2 regions of the Rhizobium sp. NZLR1 genome follow, and region 2 is predicted to be linked to the other one. Evidence: predicted binding sites of a transcription regulator. Region 2 holds the regulator's gene; the other holds the start of a gene.
What was found. Region 2 encodes LexA, which represses DNA repair genes until DNA is damaged. Its sites were predicted from a motif close to TGTTCNNNNTGTGTTCNG; they were not measured.
Positions count from the first base shown of each region.

Region 1: J3O30_RS01700 (YifB family Mg chelatase-like AAA ATPase) is a predicted target of LexA. The motif match lies at 1,096-1,113, and genes of this name have one in related genera.

Region 1 covers NZ_CP071632.1:336,792-340,204, forward strand. Annotated here, with positions in the region: gene J3O30_RS01690 (ABC transporter permease) at 1-16, shown strand, start outside; gene gshB (glutathione synthase) at 79-1,026, shown strand; gene J3O30_RS01700 (YifB family Mg chelatase-like AAA ATPase) at 1,203-2,735, shown strand; gene cysK (cysteine synthase A) at 2,882-3,413, opposite strand, start outside.
Region 2 covers NZ_CP071632.1:2,126,799-2,130,211, reverse strand. Annotated here, with positions in the region: gene J3O30_RS10645 (VOC family protein) at 1-600, opposite strand, end outside; gene lexA (transcriptional repressor LexA) at 798-1,517, shown strand; gene J3O30_RS10635 (ComEC/Rec2 family competence protein) at 1,498-3,413, opposite strand, start outside.

The DNA.
Region 1 (3,413 bases), 1.8 Mb from region 2:
AACGCGAAGCCCTTGATTGGCCGTTGCGTTTGATATCTCTCCGACCTACATCTGTCCGGCATTCAGCGAGGGACGGAAATGGCCAAGATCACCAATGTAGCGGTCCAGATGGACCATGTCGCCGGCATCAATATTGCAGGTGACTCCACCTTCGCCATGAGCCTGGAAGCGCAAGTGCGCGGCTACAGGCTATTCCATTATACGCCCGAGCGCCTGAGTTTTCGCGACGGCAAGCTCTATGCCAGCGTCGAGCCGATGCTGCTGCGCGATGTCAAGGGCGATCACTTTGAACTCGGCGCGCCGGAGCGCGTCGATCTTTCGACCATGGATGTCGTGCTGCTGCGCCAGGACCCGCCCTTCGACATGGCCTATATCACTTCGACGCATCTGCTCGAGCGCATCCACCCGAAGACGCTGGTCGTCAACGATCCGGCCTGGGTGCGCAATTCGCCGGAGAAGATCTTCGTTACCGAATTCGCCGACCTGATGCCGAAGACGCTGATCACCAAGGATGCCGCCGAAATCCGCCGCTTCCGCGACGAGATGGGCGACATCATCTTGAAGCCGCTCTACGGCAATGGCGGCGCCGGTGTCTTCCATTCGACCCGCGACGACCGCAACCTATCGTCGCTGCTTGAGATGTTCGGCCAGCTTTTCCGCGAGCCCTTCATCGCCCAGCAATATCTGCCCGACGTGCGCAAGGGCGACAAACGCATCATCCTGGTCGACGGCGAATTTGCCGGCGCCATCAACCGCGTGCCGGCCGAACATGACAGCCGCTCCAACATGCATGTCGGCGGCCGCGCCGAGGCGACTGAGCTGACGCCGCGCGAACAGGAAATCTGCGACCGCATTGGCCCAGCGCTCAGAGAACGCGGCTTCCTGCTCGTTGGCATCGATGTGATCGGCGATTACATGACCGAGATCAACGTCACCTCGCCCACAGGCATCCGCGAGGTCAAGAAATTCGGCGGCGCCGATATCGCCAGTCTGCTCTGGGATGCGATCGAGCGCAAGCGCGGCTAAGCTTGGCGCGCGAGCCACCCGCGCCTGCTATGACCGGGCACAACTCCGGTCACAGTCTACATCTGACTATGTTCCCATCGTGTTCTTGTTTTATTCCTGTTTCCATGCCAGATTGCAACTGCTGGCCCGGAAGGGTTGCGGGCGGTATAAGAGTTTGCGGGCAGGGGGATGGGTTTATGGTCGCGCGTGTCAGTACGGTGGCATTTCAGGGCATCGAAGGTGTGCCGGTCGAGGTCCAGGTCATGGTCGCTCCCGGCAAAGTCGGCATGCAGATCGTCGGCCTGCCTGATAAGGCGGTGGCCGAAAGCCGCGAACGTGTGCAGGCCGCCCTTCACGCCTCCGGCCTGGCGCTGCCGGCCAAGCGGGTGACCGTCAACCTGGCGCCGGCCGATCTGCCGAAAGAAGGCTCACATTTCGACCTGCCGATCGCGCTGGCGCTGATGGCGGCGCTCGGCGCCATCCCTGCCGATGCGCTGGCGGAGTATGTCGTCGTTGGTGAACTCAACCTCGACGGCACGATTGCCGCCATATCGGGCGCGCTGCCGGCGGCGATCGGCGCCAATGGGCTCGGCAAGGGGCTGATCTGCCCGGCCGAAAGCGGCGCCGAAGCCGCCTGGGCCGGCGCCGAGGTCAATATTCTCGCACCCCGCAGCCTGATTGCCCTTGCCAATCATTTCCGCGGCACGCAGGTGCTCACCCGACCGGAGGCATCGATCCGCGCCAATGCCGCCAACCTGCCGGACCTTGCCGAGATCAAGGGCCAGGAAAGCGCCAAGCGGGCGCTCGAGGTAGCAGCCGCCGGCGGCCATAATCTCTTGATGGTCGGCCCTCCCGGTTCCGGCAAGTCGATGCTGGCGTCAAGACTGCCGTCGATCCTGCCGCCGCTCTCGCCCGCCGAGCTGCTCGAGGTTTCGATGGTCCATTCGATCGCCGGCCAGCTCTCCGGCGGCAAGCTTTCCGACCGCCGGCCTTTTCGCACGCCGCACCATTCCGCCACCATGGCCGCCCTCGTCGGCGGCGGCATCCGCGCCCGGCCGGGCGAGGCCTCGCTTGCCCATCACGGTGTGCTCTTCCTCGACGAGTTTCCCGAATTTACCCCGCAGGCGTTAGATGCGCTGCGCCAGCCGCTCGAAGGCGGCGAATGCGTCATCGCCCGCGCCAATCACCGCGTCTCCTATCCGGCGAAATTCCAGCTGATCGCAGCGATGAACCCCTGCCGATGCGGCATGGCCGGCGAGCCCGGCCATACTTGCGCCCGTGGCCCGCGCTGCATGAGCGATTATCAGGCCCGCATCTCCGGCCCGCTGATGGACCGCATCGATATCCGCATCGACGTGCCGGCCGTCTCCGCCGCTGATCTGATCCGGCCGATGGCCGCTGAGGCCAGCGCCGACGTCGCCCGCCGCGTCGCCCGCGCCCGCGAGATCCAGCAGGAGCGCTTCGAGGCCGCCGGCGCAAAGGGCATCGGCACCAATGCCCGCTGCTCCACCGCAATGATCGAGAAACTCGCCGAACCCGATGCCGGCGGCCTGCAGCTGCTGCGCGACGCCGCCGAAAAGATGAAATTCTCCGCCCGTGGCTACCACCGCGTCCTCAAGGTCGCCCGCACCCTCGCCGACCTCGACGGCAAACCGACGGTCGGCCGCCTCCATCTCGCCGAAGCGATTTCTTACCGCATTGCAGGGGAGAGGTTGACGGCGGCGGCGTGAGGATAGAAGCGAATAGGAAGTAGCGAATAGCGAATAGTTAAGTGCCTTGCCCGTCACCAAGCAGGCCTTCATCCTATTCGCTATTCGCTATTCGCTATTCGCTATTCGCTATTCGCGCTATTCGCGCTATTCGCGCTATTCGCTATTCAGCTACCCAGCCCTTCAAACAGCGCCGTCGACAGATACCGCTCCGCGAAGGACGGGATGATGATGACGATGTTCTTGCCGGCGTTCTCCGGACGGCTGCCGACTTTGATGGCGGCGGCCAGCGCCGCGCCCGAGGAGATGCCGACCGGCACGCCTTCGAGCCTTGCGACCAGGCGCGCCTGTTCGAAGGCCTCGTCGTTGGTGACGGTGACGACCTCGTCGTAGATGCCGGTGTCGAGGATTTTTGGGGCGAAGCCGGCGCCGATGCCCTGGATCTTGTGCGGGCCGGGATTGCCGCCGGAGAGGATCGGTGAATCGGCGGGCTCGACGGCGATGATCTGGATCTCGGGTTTGCGGCTCTTCAGCACCTGGCCGACGCCGGTGATCGTGCCGCCGGTGCCGATGCCGGAGATGAGGATGTCGACCGTGCCGTCGGTGTCGTTCCAGATTTCCTCGGCCGTGGTCTTGCGGTGGATCTCGGGATTGTCCGGATTTTCGAACTGCTGCGGAATGACGGCGTCGGGAAGCGAC
Region 2 (3,413 bases):
GCTGACGAAGGCGGCGAATGCAGAGGGGTCCGGCGCGCAAAGCGCGATCTCGGCAATGCCGGTGACGCCATTGGCATGCGTCTCTAGCGCACCGCGATCGGCCGGCAGAGGATTGATGCGCTCAACACAGAAGAGGAAGAAATCCGGCGCGCGCAACTCAGCGGCAAAGGCCAGCTTGAAGCCGGCCATGGTCTCGGAACCGTCCGGCATTTTCATCGGCCGGCTGAACTGCAGCATGTCGCCGGCGCTCGATCCGCTGCCGACGAAGCTCCGATGAGCGCGGCCGGCATCCCCGGTGCCGAACGCCACCGCCGAAAGCCCCTCCTCGCCACAGCGGAAGCGGAAGGCCCGATTGCGGGCGGTGAAGACATTGCCTTGCCGCGCCGATGCCTCGCTCTCCTCGCGGCTGGCGATACCGAGCGGCTCCAGATAGGTCTTGTCGGCAAAGAAGACGCAGGCATTCTCCGTTCCGAAGGGATGGCGGGCATCGGCGGCAACGGTGAAGCCAAGCTTGCCGAGCCTTTCGCGCGCCAGGTCGATATTGACAACGGGCAGCACGACATGATCCAGCGGGTGCGGTTTGGCCGAGTGCTCGTTCATGATATCCCTCCCTGAAACGCCAAGAGGGTGCGACAGCGCCACCTTCAATGCAAGACATGTGCGCCAATCCGGCGAATGAAAATAAAAAACTCAACGAGTTGGCGGCAAGTTTTACGGAAATTTAGCTACTTGCGGAACACATATGGAACATATAGTGTTCTGTTCTGGATTTGTTTCAATCAAGGGGTCACACGTCGATGCTCACGCGCAAACAACAGGAGCTCCTGCTTTTCATTCATGAGCGCATGAAGGAATCCGGCATTCCGCCCTCTTTCGACGAAATGAAGGATGCCCTGGATCTGGCCTCGAAATCCGGCATTCATCGTTTGATCACAGCGCTTGAAGAGCGTGGCTTCATTCGCCGCCTACCGAACCGCGCCCGGGCGCTCGAGGTCATCAAGCTTCCGGAGGCCTACAGCCCGAGCATCCAGCCCCGGCGCGGCTTTTCGCCAAGCGTCATCGAGGGCAGCCTCGGCAAGCCGCAGCCGGTCGCCGCCCCCGCTCCTGCAAAACCGGTCGCCGATAACGGCAACTCCGTCTCCGTGCCGGTCATGGGCCGGATCGCTGCCGGCGTTCCGATCTCGGCGATCCAGAATAACACCCACGACATCGTCGTTCCCGCAGACATGCTCGGCTCCGGCGAACATTATGCGCTGGAGGTCAAGGGCGATTCGATGATCGACGCCGGCATCTTCGACGGCGACACGGTAATCATCCGCAACGGCAGCACCGCAAGTCCCGGCGACATTGTCGTTGCCCTGGTCGATGACGAAGAAGCGACGCTCAAACGTTTCCGCCGCAAGGGCGCCTCGATCGCGCTGGAGGCTGCCAATCCGGCTTATGAGACCCGGATTTTCGGGCCGGACCGCGTCAAGGTGCAGGGCAAGCTCGTCGGCCTCATTCGCCGCTATCACTGACATTGGAGAGGCCGGATTCGGCAAAACTGTTGCTGCGCCAGTCATAGGCGCGATGGCGCTTCCATGGGCGCGACAGGGTTTCGAATGCGGTCACGACCTCCAGGCCGGCATCGGCGAAGCGCAGCTCGACGGAGCCAGTCCTGCGCAGCGTCTCACCGGTAAAGAGCGTCGCTCCTGATCGGCAGCTGTTGAACCGCAGGCGGACCGACGTCACGACGATATCCGCCGCGTCGCAAGCCGGACCGAGATAGGCAGCGTTGTCGATGACGGCAACCACATGACCATTGCCGAGCCTTGATGTGCACCAGGCCTTTTTGACGCAGGAAAAGCGGTTTGCTTCACCACCGGCGACAGCCGCCCGCATCGCCGCCCTCGCTTCATTCTGCTGATCGCGGGAAAGCCTGACGCGGCGGTCGTCTCCCTCCGGCGGGACAGCGGGACCATCCAGCATTTTCGGCGGGAAATGCGTCGGCAGGACAAGTGCTCTCTGCCACTGATCGAAGATGAAATCCGGCGGGTTTTCGCGGTTGGAAGCGATTGCCGCAGCCGCGACCACTGCGACGAGACTGCCATCCTCCGAAATCACCAGATCCGGCGCCCGGGGAAGCGGCAGAAGCAGCACGCCGAGCGTAGAGACGGCGATAATCGATGTGCCGATATGGCGCAGCCGGGTGCGCAGCAGCGTCAGCAGCAGAAAGCCGGCCACGGCGACAGCGAAATACCAAGCCGGCAAGCGGCCGATGCCGATATCACCGCCCCAACCGGACACCGTTTTGGCGACCGCAATCACCAGGTCGAGGCCGAGGCCGACCACCTTCCAGAGCGGAACGTCCAGACCGAACGGCATGAGCAACATCGCCAGCAGCCCGGCCGGCATGACGATGAAGGAGATGATCGGCATCGTCGCGAGATTTGCCGGCAGCCCGTAAGCGGTCAGGCGATGAAAATGTTCGATCGAAAACAGCGCCGTGGAAAAACCGCCGATCAGCGAGGTCAGGAAGACGCCGCCGAAGAAGCCGGCGACGGCAACGACCGGTCGGAAGACCGGCAGTTTCAGCAAGGCGTTTTCGCGGACGCGCCGGTCCTTCCACAGTTGATAACCCGATACGAGTGCCAATGTCGCGGCAAAGGACATCTGGAAGCTCGGGCCCAAGACTTCGGACGGCGAAATGGCGATGATGACGAGCGCCGAGAGAACGACATTGCGCAGGCTGATCGACGGCCGGTCGAAGAAGACGGCGACCAGCATGATCGCCATCATGATGAAGGCACGTTCGGCCGAGACCCCGAAGCCGGAAATCAGGTAGTAGGCGGTGACGGCGCTGAGCGCGCCGGCGGCGGCGATCTTCTTTGTCGGATAGGCCTGAGCGACGCCCGGAAAAAGGCTGAGCAGCATCCGGAAGCCGACGAAGAAGATGCCGGCCGACAGCGCCATGTTGAGGCCGGAGATCGCGACAATATGAGCAAGGCCGGACTGGCGCAGCGCCTCCGTCGTCGCATTCGAGATGGCGCGTCGCTCGTCGGTCACCAAAGCAGCGGCAAAAGCGCCGGTGTCGCCGGGCAGGATCGATCGTATGCGGTCGCCAATGCTACTGCGCAGGCGGTAAAGCCATTCCAGCAGAGCTGCCGATGTCGATCTGGCAGCCTGCGGACCCGCCTCCAGATCCTTCTCTGGCGCACCGTAGAAGAAGCCGTTGGCGCCGATGCCATCGAAATAGGCACCGAAGGAGAAGTCGTTGAGCTCGGGAAGTGCGGGGCCTGCCGGCGGCGTCAGTCGTGCCCTGCCGGTGATGAGGTCGCCGATGTCGAAAGGCATGTCGGCGCCGCGGACGATCGCGGTTATGCGTCCCGGCGGCCGCTTCAACTCCGGCGCCTCCGTGCCGGTGACGGCAAGAA